Regions from separate parts of the Ornithinibacillus salinisoli genome, predicted to be linked through region 1. Evidence: riboswitches for the same ligand, from Rfam matches in the RefSeq annotation. Region 1 holds a riboswitch; the other holds the start of a gene.
What was found. A riboswitch is a leader RNA that binds a small molecule or an ion and turns the genes downstream of it on or off. The one in region 1 is predicted to bind cobalamin.

Region 2: it holds a riboswitch for cobalamin, as region 1 does, so the genes downstream of both, ACFSTA_RS04795 (ribonucleoside-diphosphate reductase subunit alpha) here and ACFSTA_RS13100 (DUF4430 domain-containing protein) in region 1, are expected to answer to the same signal.

Annotation. Positions count from the first base shown of each region.
Region 1 is NZ_JBHUMI010000016.1:475,243-481,516, reverse strand. Features, by position in the region: gene ACFSTA_RS13115 (helix-turn-helix domain-containing protein) at 1-1,039, opposite strand, end outside; gene ACFSTA_RS13110 (ferredoxin) at 1,164-1,421, shown strand; gene ACFSTA_RS13105 (ECF transporter S component) at 1,973-2,470, opposite strand; gene ACFSTA_RS13100 (DUF4430 domain-containing protein) at 2,477-2,875, opposite strand; cobalamin riboswitch at 3,010-3,186, opposite strand; gene ACFSTA_RS13095 (ATP-binding protein) at 3,230-4,996, opposite strand; gene ACFSTA_RS13090 (response regulator transcription factor) at 4,996-5,712, opposite strand; gene ccsB (c-type cytochrome biogenesis protein CcsB) at 5,821-6,274, opposite strand, start outside.
Region 2 is NZ_JBHUMI010000008.1:232,399-238,672, reverse strand. Features, by position in the region: gene ACFSTA_RS04805 (ribonucleotide-diphosphate reductase subunit beta) at 74-1,117, opposite strand; gene ACFSTA_RS04800 (flavodoxin) at 1,098-1,532, opposite strand; gene ACFSTA_RS04795 (ribonucleoside-diphosphate reductase subunit alpha) at 1,529-3,763, opposite strand; cobalamin riboswitch at 3,891-4,078, opposite strand; gene ACFSTA_RS04790 (MerR family transcriptional regulator) at 4,166-5,206, opposite strand; gene gdhA (NADP-specific glutamate dehydrogenase) at 5,491-6,274, shown strand, end outside.

The DNA.
Region 1 (6,274 bases):
TTTGCGATAATACAAGCCGAATTTGAAAATAGCTTATATTTTCGTGAACCGCATGTTTAATTTCTCTTAATTTAAATGACTTTAATTGTGTTATAGCTGCTACGATCTCTTTCTCGACCTTCTTATCTACATAATTATAAATTGGAAAATCAGTATCATATAGTGCAATTTCGACGATATGATCCTGTATGGTATTTTCCTTCAAGCCTCGTATCCTTGCTATATGGTCAATGCTGTAATTTCTATCTAAAAGTTGTTTCGTTCTTTTTGCTGTATTTGTAATGAGATGATTTCCTGACAAATCAGTAAGCAACAACGGTAAAATACGGTAGTTATCTTTATTATTGTCAATTCTTTGTAACATCTGATGTATAATACCTACTAGCAAAAGTCTAATATCTTCAGGCTCTAGGCTATACTTATTGGCAAGCTGATCAATACTCATTCCGTAATATTTGTACCCAGTTAAACGATCAACAAATATGGCTGCTTCTGTCGGTTTTATTTGTTGTAAAATAGAAGAAATATCATGGTATAAATGATGCAACAATGTTTGATTATCCCTCTTCGTTTTTCGATAATAATTTTTTACCCAACTTGTAACTGCTACTTTATCAACGATGGGAATAAATGAAAAGTTTTTCTTATTACTATTCGTTAAAGTTTGAATTAGTAATAATAAGCGTTCATAAAAGATGGGACTTATGCTACTGTATTTCAGACCATTAAAGTAAGAATAAGGTATTATGTTGTCATGTTGATTTAACCATTGTTTTCCAGCATTTGTAAGGCGAAATATTTCTTCCGAATTTGTCTCAAATGATATCAATTCGTTTTTATTTAACTCTTTGACTTTCTTATCAAAAAATTCTTTATGTAAGTTAGGATATAAACCATATACTTTCTCTATTTGGAACATCCTTGCATCGTGTATAGACTGTATCGATTTTTTTCCTTTCAACAAATGATAGATTCCAGAGATTGTGCGTTCCCCTTGCAAATGTAATCCACTTTTTAGAATAAAAAATTCTATATACACAATTAATATCACCTCTAACTCTCTAAATAACTTAATTATATGATACCATGATATTGTCTATTGAAATGTTAATCATACCGATTTACAATAACTATGAGGAATTTATTTACTAGGAGGCTTTTCGTTGACTGTTAACTATACGATTATCGATAAAGATACTTGTATTGCATGTGGTGCATGTGGTGCAGCAGCACCAGAAATATATGATTACGATGATGAGGGTCTCGCATACGTTGTTATTGATAATAACCAAGGAAATAAAAATATTCCAGAATCTCTTCAAGAAGATGTGATAGATGCTTTTGAAGGATGTCCCAGTGATTCTCTAAAAATATCAGAAAAACCATTTCATGGTGATCCATTGAAATTTGAAGAAAAATAATAATTAAATTATAACACAAAGAGGCTGTGACAAAAGTGTTTTAGTCAAAGAAAAATCCTAACTAATTCAATTCGAATTAGTTAGGATTTTTCTTTGAGAGTGTTTTCGTATACTTTGTTGCTAATCATATATAAAATGCGAAGCATAGTGCTAAACAATTGCGCCTGCATCTTCTAGTAATGCTTCGCACTAGGATTCCACGACGCAAGGGAAAAAGAGGTTTACGCAAGTAGTTCCCTCGCTTCTTTGGGTCTTATCGTCTTCGCTTGGAGTAGGGGTTTAGCGGAGCGGACATGGCGTACGTTATTTCGTAAAATAATCTCATTTGACAATGTAATCGGACATCAAGTACGTTATTTGCTCTAATTCGTACCAGAATATCTGTCATTCCGGTTAATAACGGAACAGATGTCCTTCCCCCCCTTTATTACCCAATTTGGTCACAAATAAGGGAAGCATTGTCCGTTTCCATACTTCTCCTATCCATGTATCCTCTTTGCCTCTTCGCGTTCCCTGTGGAAAGTTTTAGTTATGTTCTAGCATCATTGTGTTCAAAAATGATCATTAGCATATTTTTTCATGAAATAAGTTAAGACTGGATAAATCATCGTAATAAAAAATGCATTTCCAATAGCATGATATGTATCATATGGTAACCCTGCTAGATAATAAGGTAAAAACTTACCTGTAATTTGATATTGGGTCAAAGATATGACGAAACCGTAAAAATAACCACTTAGTATTGAAAATAACACGATACCATATAATGGAATACTTTTTTTCGTTTTACCTATTAACCCACTAACAATCCCAATGATCGCCCATGATACAATTTGCCAAATTGTCCAAATTCCCATACCAAGTAACATATTTGATAAAAAAGTAGTAAGTAACCCTAATAGTACTGCTGCAACAGGACCAAGTATTATACCGCATATAATAACCATGGATGTAACTGGTTGAATATTTGGAACAAATGATAGGGTAATTCTCCCAACAACCGCGATTGCAGCTAACAAAGCAAGTAATGTTAACTTGTATGTGTTCACTTCAAATTACCACGCTTGCAAATCAAAATTAATTTCTTCTCCTGGTGTTAATTCATACTCATTTGCACCAACTGATGCACTCTCACCATTAATAAAATACATCCAAGCTTTTTGTTCGCCTTCTTCAGGTGAGATACCTTCAATCGAAGTTATAAATCCACCATCTTCCTCAACATCAAAGTGTTCTTTCATTACTTCCATAAGAATATCACCTTCCTCAATGGATATTTCTTCCTTAGTAATGACTTCTGCACCTTCATCTTTGGAAATTAAAATTTCAACTGACTCTTCTCCGTCAGCGACATTAGCATCTCCGTTGTCTCCACTGGGATTCTCATTTCCACATCCAGCTACAAAACCAAGCACGAAAAGTAATGTAGCAATTCGTAAAACCCACTTACTCATATTCCATCCTCCTATATATTTCGATTAAGGATTCAAGTACTAAAAAAGCTAACTCAATGATAGAGTTAGCATTAGACAATCGACACAAATATAATGTTGTTCGGTCGCCTCAATAGTCCTATCCCCGGGATCATTGACACATTTAGATATTGGCAGGTCTACTGACTTATGAACTTAACCTACTCTAAGCCCTTCCCATATGTAACATATAGTGGTATTGCTTATTTCGTATTCACTTACAGTTGCGAGGACAGTTCTAGATTTTCACTAGATTCCCTATTAAGTAAATCACCATTATCTAATACTGTATTCAATTCTATAAATTATCTTATCATACTTAACACAAAACACAAATTAGCTTGCATCATTTGGCAATTTGAAATTAAAGGTTGTACCTACATTTAATTTACTATTTACCGTAATTTTACCGTGATGCGCATCGATAATATTCTTTGCTATTGCTAAACCGAGTCCCGTTCCTTTTTGCTTTTTATTCCTTGTACGAGATTTATCGGCTTTATAAAACCTTTCAAATACAAATGGTAAATCCTCTTCCGGAATACCACTTCCACTATCATTTACAGATACACTACATTCAGAACTTGTAATATCGATGGATACTTTCACAAATCCTCCTTCATCTGTATGACGGATTGCATTGTCGATTAAGTTAGTAAAAACCTGCTCTATTCTATCTGGGTCACAAACGACAGTAGAGAATTGAATATTCTTATCCAGTTCAAGTCTTACATTATTATCTTCTGCTATTCCTTTAAATTTTCTAATAATCCGAGAAACGTATGGTTCCACATCTACGGTTGTTTTACTTAATTGAATATGACCAGCTTCCATTCGCGCAAGATCTAATAGTTCATTAACAAGTCGACTTAATCGCAATGACTCCTCGTATATGATTTGTGCCAGTTCATTTTTCTCTTCCTTGCTCTCAGCAATATCATCAACAATTGCCTCACTGTATCCTTGAAGCATCGAAATCGGTGTTCTCAGCTCATGAGAAACGTTTGCAATAAAATCTTTTCTCAACTTATCCAATCGACGCTCTTCTGTCATGTCACGAATAACCGCAACTGCCCCTCGTACATAAGATTGATCGTAGAGTGGAGTCATTATCATGACATAACTTCTACCTTGGAGACTAATCTCTTCTAAAATTTCTTTTTCACCTTGTATTACATCTTGCAGAATACTATTTAATTCAGACGGTAACTTTCGATCCTTCCCATTACCCGCTTCATTCTTCTCGAAATACCAATCTTCTAAAAATCGTTCAGCTGGAGGGTTAATTACAATCATTTCGCCATTACGACTTAAGGTTACAACACCATCTGCCATGGAACGAACTATACTAGATAACTGTTCCTTTTCCTGATGTAGTGCGTTAATATGGAATTTCAATTGTCTACCCATACGATTGAATGCCATCGCTAACTCGCCTATTTCATCATAAGTTAATATTGGAACCTTTGTATTGAATTCTCCTCTTGTTAAATCTAGTGCAGCTTCTCGCATTTTTATTAAAGGAGAAGTTATTCTTGTTGACAGGAAAAAAGCAAATATAGTAGTTAAGACAATGGCTATTCCAGCTGCTAAAAAGATGATTTTAGTTGTTTCCGCTTTTGTCTGATCCACAACCTCTAAAGACTGATAAACGAATACTGCTGCATTCTCATTATCAATCGGATGACCAACTACAATGGCTCCTTGTTCACTTTCAGGTATATCAATTTGTTCCTGAACTTTTTGTTTGTTTGATAAAACTTGCTGTATATACCCTTCTTCGTTTAACCATTTTTCATTCAAATAAGCTAAACTCGCTTCACTACTTGATGAAAACCAAATTGAGCCATCTGGAAAGGCAATTACAACCTGACTTGCTGTATCTTTTACCCTTTCTGTCGTCTCATATATCAATGATTTATCCTCATGATTTTCAACCATAACCGAAACCTTTGTTGCAGTTTGCATCATATCATTCTCGGCTTCTTGAATATGAAAGTTCTCAAAAAACTCTAATAGTAAAACTGTTAATATAAATAATACAAAAGAAACTAGCAAAAGAATTGTTATTGCTAGTTTCCCTACTACACTACGCCAAAACATTATACATCATCTACCTCAAATTTATATCCTACTCCCCAAACAGTTACGATCATTTTTGCGGCTTGTTTGGACACATTATTAAGCTTTTCACGTAACCGTTTCACATGTGTATCCACAGTACGTAAATCCCCAAAAAATTCATATTGCCATACTTCTTTTAACAAATGCTCACGGTTAAATACTTTATCAGGAGCCTTTGCTAAGAAGCAAAGCAATTCGTACTCCTTCGGTGTTAGACTCACCTCAACGCCATCTGCAGTGACACGGTGTGCATCATGGTCAATTGTTAGATGAGGAAATACAAGTAAATTCTTCGTTTGTGCATCTGCTTCATTATAAGATGTTGCAGTTGACCTTCTAAGTATTGCCTTCACCCGTAACACAACTTCCCTTGGACTAAAAGGCTTTACAATATAATCATCTGTACCTACCTCAAATCCTTGCACACGATTAGCCTCTTCACCTTTTGCAGTTAGCATTATGACTGGCGTGTTTTTTTCTTTTCTTAATTCTTGACACACTTCAATACCATCCATTTCAGGCATCATAATGTCTAGTAAAATGACATCATAGTCATTATTCAAAGCTAGCTCCAATGCATCCGTTCCATTATCTGCCTCTTCAACGATAAAATCCTCACGCTCTAAATACATCCGTATTAACCGACGAATTCTTTCCTCATCATCAACTACTAACACTTTCGCTTTCACTTCCATGTCAGATCCCCCTTCATAAATCCTAGGTATAGTATAAACAAATCAAAGGTATAAGTATAAGAAAAACACGACACCTTCTCTATTAAAATGCCATGTTTTCCATTATTTCTAAGCGTATGAGTGAAGACCAGCTAGAATAAGGTTTACTGCGATAAGATTAAACATAATAATCGCAAATCCCCCAACTGCAAGCCAAGAAGATTTTTCACCATGCCAACCACGTGAAAGTCGTAAATGTAAGAAGGCTGCATAGAAGAACCACGTAATTAAAGCCCATACTTCTTTTGGATCCCAACCCCAAAATCTTCCCCATGCTTCTTGGGCCCATATTGATGCAAAAATTAGTCCTCCTAATGTAAACACCGGGAATCCAATAGCTACAGATCGATAGGTTATTTCATCTAGTAAATCAAGTTTAGCATTATTTAATAAAGGTTGTATTGCTGCACCAATTCGCTTTCTCAATATTAATAACAGAAGGCCGTAGATTACCGTTCCGGTTATAAATGACCAAATTAACGTATTGAACTTTCTTCCTGCATCTGCGCCATGCATCCATCCA
Region 2 (6,274 bases), on a different contig from region 1:
TCTATTTTGGTTAACAATCATTCATCATACATTTTCACTATCATTTTGATGTGTAAATGAATGTTCTGCGATTCTAAAGGTCGTCAAAACCATTTAAATCACTTGTTTTCGTATATTGGCGAGATTTTTGTTCAAAGAAATCTGTTTTCGTTTCATCAAAGCTATCGGTATAAGCGCGAATCCACTTCATCGGATTTTCCACATGATCCTGATAAATTTCACTTAACCCCATCATCCGTAACATTTTATTCGCACGATACTTAATGTAGCCTTTCATTTCATTAATATCAATTCCATTAACGTCTGCTAAAACGTAGGTTGACCACTCTATTTCCAACTCGACAGATTGTTCAAAGTGGGTATATACCCATTCCGTAAATTCCATCGTATTATACGTCGGGTTTTCTGCTAACGTTGCACGAAACAACTCAGCAATAAAGCGCCCATGTTCCAGCTCATCACGATTAATATAGCTAATCATCGTGGACGTACCGACCATTTTATTATGGCGGGCTAAATTATAAAAAAATGCAAATCCAGAATAAAAAAACATTCCCTCGAGTAATGCAGTGTACGTCATTGTTTTAAGGATATTTTCCATTGATGGTTCTTCAACAAATGCATTGTATTGTTCTGTCAATTTTTCATTTCTTTTTAATAGAATTGGATCAGTCCTTCCCAATTGGAATGATCTGTTTTGTTCATCTAAAGACACAATAGAGGATAATACATACGAATAGCTTTCATTATGTACTGCTTCCTGTTGAGCAATTACTGCCATTATGGATTGCACAGAAGCATCTGTCGCATATAAGGACAACAAAAGCGCTGTTCTCGTTTGCGGTGCATCCAATGTGGACAATAGTCCAATTATCTTTAAGTACGCATCTTGTTCTGATTGCGTCAAAGAGGAAAACTGTTTTACATCACTGGCCATATTCACTTCATCAGCTTGCCAATAATTTCCGATAAGCCGCTTATATATTTTATACCAATGTGGATAAGCAATATCATTCCAATTGAGGATTCCACTTGATTTACCCCCAAATATACCAGTCGATTTATTTGGATATAAAGGTTCTAATGTTTTCGCTCTATTAAGCAAAGACTTTGACATTGTTTGTTACTCCCTCCACCCATTGATCAATTAATTGTTCTTGATATCCTCTTGGGGATTGTTCAATTTTCAATCCTGTCCACCTACTATTGTAAAATTGCACGAGCTTGTCGACCGCTTTACAAAATAACTCGTCCCCCCCGAATTGGGTGTCTCCTGTACCAAAAACAGCAACATTATTAGGTTTATATCCTATTTCCCATACAAAATCTTTTACTTCACTTGGTGTCGCTCCCATTTCCCATGTAAAAGTTCCAATAAATAAAAAGTCGTAAGCCCCCGTATCAATGGGAGGATCAACCCCAATACGATGCAGGTCAACCTCCAGACCTTCCTTCTCTAATTTTGCAGCAATACGTTCCCCAACTTCCATCGTATTTCCACTATATGACAAATAAGCTACTACTGCTCTCAACTTGAACACCACTCACATTCTTCTATGTCGCTAGAAGTTGATCGAACATAATAAGTTGTTTTTAGCCCCTCTTTCCATGCCAATAAATGCAAGTCAAGAAGAACAGATGCCCGTATGGTATTCGGGACATAGAAATTGAATGATAGACTCTGATCGATATGTTTTTGCCGTGCTGCATTTTGCTTAACAGACCATCTTTGATCAACGATATACGCAGACCTTCGATACACATCATATGTTTGATGATTGATGTCTGGTGGTGTAGTAGGAATTTTAAAATCTTTTTTCTCTTCGTTGTAGAATACTTTAAAAATAGGATCGATACTAGCTGTCGAACCAGCTATCATTGCAGTTGTTGAATTTGGCGCAACTGCCATCAAATACCCATTACGTATCCCATACTTTCGTACATCTTGTTGGAGCGATGTCCACTTCTCATCTGTGTATCCCTTTTCTTCGAAGTAAGCACCAGTACTCCATTTACTGTCTTCAAATGCAGGATAAGCAGCTTTTTCTTTACTCAATTCCATACTATTTTTTATAGTTAAATATGCGATGTTTTCATATAATTCATCTGCGAATGTCACTGCTTCCTGAGACTCCCAACGAATGTTATTTAGCGCCAATAAATGATGCCATCCAAAGGTACCTAATCCTATCGCTCGATATTTTTGATTGGTTAGCTGTGTTTGCTTTATTGGTAATGTGTTAATATCGATTACATTATCAAGCATACGAACTTGAATTTTAATTAAACGATCTAACACTTGATCTGGGACAGCTTTTCCTAAATTAATCGAACTTAAATTACATACAACATAATCTCCAGTTTTATATTTCTTAACTATAGTGTTTTCATTTTCGATATATTCTTCGATAAATTCGGTAGGCGACTGATTTTGTGTAATTTCCGTACAAAGATTGGAGCAATATATCATACCATTTTGCGAGTTACTATTTTGACGATTTACTTCATCTCGGTAAAACATAAATGGTGTACCTGATTCGAGTTGAGACTTCATAATTCGTTTCATAATTTCAATAGCAGGTACTTTTTTCTTCGTTAATTCCTCCGATGCAATACATTCCTGATACCTCAGGCGCCATTCCCCGTCACTTTTCTCTTCATCATAAAAATCCTCCAACGAATACCCCATTACTTGTCGAACTTCGTGGGGGTCAAATAAATACCAATCACCACGGTTTTCTACTTGCTCCATAAAGTAATCTGGCAAGCAAACCCCGGTAAAAATATCGTGAGCCCGCATCCGTTCATCCCCATTATTTAGTTTTAAATCGAGGAAGGATTCAATATCCAAGTGCCATACATCCAAATAAATGGCTATGGCACCCTTTCTTGTCCCAAGCTGGTCGACATTAACGGCAGTATTATTTAACTGCTTAATCCATGGAACGACGCCACTAGACATGCCTTTAAATCCTTTAATAGAACTACCTCTTGCTCTAATTTTTCCCATGTAGACACCAATTCCGCCACCGTTTTTAGATAGCTTTGCTATGTCGGTATTACTGTCGTAAATAGATTGTAAGCTATCATCAACCGTATCAATAAAACAGCTTGATAATTGGCCATGCGTTTTGCCTGCATTCGTTAATGTCGGTGTTGCTACAGTCATATATAGATTACTTAGTGCCCAATATGCCTCTGTTACTAAATTCAGTCGCTTAGCACGGTCTTCATCCTGCATTAGATGCATGGCAATAATCATCCACCGTTCTTGCGGTAACTCATATGTATTTTTTTCGTGGTCTGTTGCTAAGTATCTGGTTGCTAAGGTATATAAGCCTAAATAATTAAATAGCAAGTCTCGATTTGAAACCATTTGCTTTTCTAAAAAATCTATATCACTCTTAGAGTATTTCAATAATAAATCCTTCGTATAAATACCTTTATGTGTTAATCGTTCTATTAATTGATAAAAATATCCATAACCCAATTTGGGATCGTTATTCCTGGTCATTCCTGCTTGACGATATAGCTCCTGTAAATATATTCGACTAGCAACGTAAGTCCAGTTTGGAGTTGCTTCATCAATGTTCTCTAATGCATTTTTCACTAAAATATCTGTTGCTCTTTCCCAGGACATTTCTGGACTAATCGCTTGTAAAGACTTTTCTTTATAAGCTTTCATATCTAAATTAAATTCTTGTGCTACTTGATCAACCAAACCGCAGACGTGTTCATGGATCATTGAAGTATCTGTAATCATCGTATTTCCTCCATTTTTCATTGATAATATATAAAAAGCCGTTCACTCTTGTTGGAGGAACGGCTTAAAACGACAGAAATGAAAACATAGAATCTCTATCGTTCCACCTTCTCTCACCCCGGAGAAATGAAACTACTAAGCTATGGCAGGTCTCCTGACTTGTGTTTCTCCCTACTAAAGACCTTCCCATATCATAATCGATGCTGATACAGTGGTTTCCTCGTTCGTCCACACTTACAGTTGCGGGGGCAGTTCTAGATTCTAACTAGATTCCCTTTTAAGACAACTCGTGTCACCTTAACTTGTTGATACTATATATAGTATGTTTTGTATTTTATTAACTCAATATGTTGTATATAATGCTATCATAGATTGATAGCGGATGCAATAAGGAATAGAAAATTATTTATGACGTCTTGCATAGATCATACCTAAAATCCTATTAAACTGGTAACTTTCAATTTGATAACCACAGTTAGAAAACCAATTTGTTAACAAGGATCGATCAGCATAATATTCATCTGCAATACATTCGATCGCGATTTGGTTGCCTACCGCTTGAAAGTCTGCAATCACCTTTTCACGATGTACTTTATCTGTAAACATGAGATCTGCGATACAAATTTGTCCATTTGGTTTTAATACTCTTGTCATTTCCTCTAGTGCTATGACTTTTTCCTCATCAGGTAAATGATGTAATGCATAGCTTGATACGACGGCATCTACGGAATGGTCCAAGATCGGAAGCGCAAGAAAATGTCCCTTTCGTGTTTCTATTTGTGGATGTTTCTCCTTACACTTTTCAAGCATTTTTTCAGATTGATCAACACCAATCACTTTGATACCATCTTGTAAAAACTTTGAACCAAGGTTACCTGTTCCAATTCCAATATCTAAACATGTATTCCCAGGCTGTAATGATGTTTTTTCGACTATTCTTGCGAGTGCTTGATCATAACCCTCATGTACATTGAAAGAGAATCCTTGTTTTTTTATATTTTCATCATAGTCTGATGCCTGTTGATCAAAATTCCAACGATCAGTCCAATTTTTACGGATCGATTTTAAATTCTTAAGATGTTGCGCCAAAGCATAAAAGTCTTTTGGTAAATAGGAATCTTCCGTTGTCCGATCAACCATTTCGTCAATTGTCTCAATCATATCTCTCATCTCAATCCATTTTTCATATAAAGCAGACCGCTGGATATTCAGATACTGTTGGATACTCATACTAGGATCTTCTAAAAGAACTTTGATCTCATTAACTGGAAAGCCTACTTCTCGCAATGCAAGTATCGTACTTAATCGGAGCAAGTCTTTTTCCGTAAAATATCGATAGTCATTTTCCTCATCTTTTTTTGGTGATATCAGCCCCTTTTCCTCATAAAAACGTATGGACCGTGCTGTTGTATTTAGCTTTTCAGCTACTTCTTTAATTAGCATGTCATGTTCAACTCCTTTCACTTACTATAAATGTTCACGTTACGTAAAGGTAAAGGGCAATATAAAAGAAAATTAGTTATCATGCATTATACATTAATAAACATGTTAAATACTGTTCAAAATAACAGGAGAAACTCTATCCATTTTATCGTAACCTGGAAATAGAGAAACAAATTTGTAACAAAATTTTCATGAGCGTTTCACTTCAATTTTGATTGTTGTTTGATATAATTTATACCTAGTCTTAATATCTAGTACTTATATTGCATATACAGGAGGACACCATGAGTTTACTTACAGAGACCAATACTTCCGTTGAAGTTCAAAATTATATCGATAGTGTGTTTAATAAAGTGAAGGAAAAAGATCCTAACCAGGAAGAATTTCACCAAGCAGTATATGTGATTTTCAAATCAATAAAACCGGTTCTGGTGAAGAATCCACATTATATACATCATAATATTTTAGAACGAATCGTTGAGCCAGAACGATTAATAACATTTCGTGTACCATGGGTAGACGATCAGGGCAATATTCAAGTTAACCGAGGGTACCGCGTACAATTCAACAGCGCTATTGGGCCCTATAAAGGTGGCTTACGTTTTCATCCATCTGTTAACACGAGTATAATCAAATTTCTCGGGTTTGAACAAATTTTTAAAAACGCTCTAACTGGACAGCCAATTGGTGGCGGAAAAGGTGGTGCTGACTTCGATCCAAAAGGAAAATCTGACGGAGAAATTATGCGATTTTGCCAAAGCTATATGATGGAGTTAGCGAATCATATTGGACCAGATACAGATGTACCAGCAGGTGATATTGGTGTTGGTGCTAGAGAGATTGGCTATATGTTTGGTCAATATAAAAAAATAAAGAGAAGTTTTGAGGCTGGTGTTTTAACAGGGAAAGGACTTCTTTATGGTGGTAGTTTAGCTCGTAAGGAAGCAACAGGTTATGGTGCCATTTATTTTGTAAAAGAAATGCTCAATGACCAAGGACAATCGATAGCTGGTAAAAATGTTGTTATATCAGGATCGGGTAATGTTTCTATTTATGCGATAGAAAAGG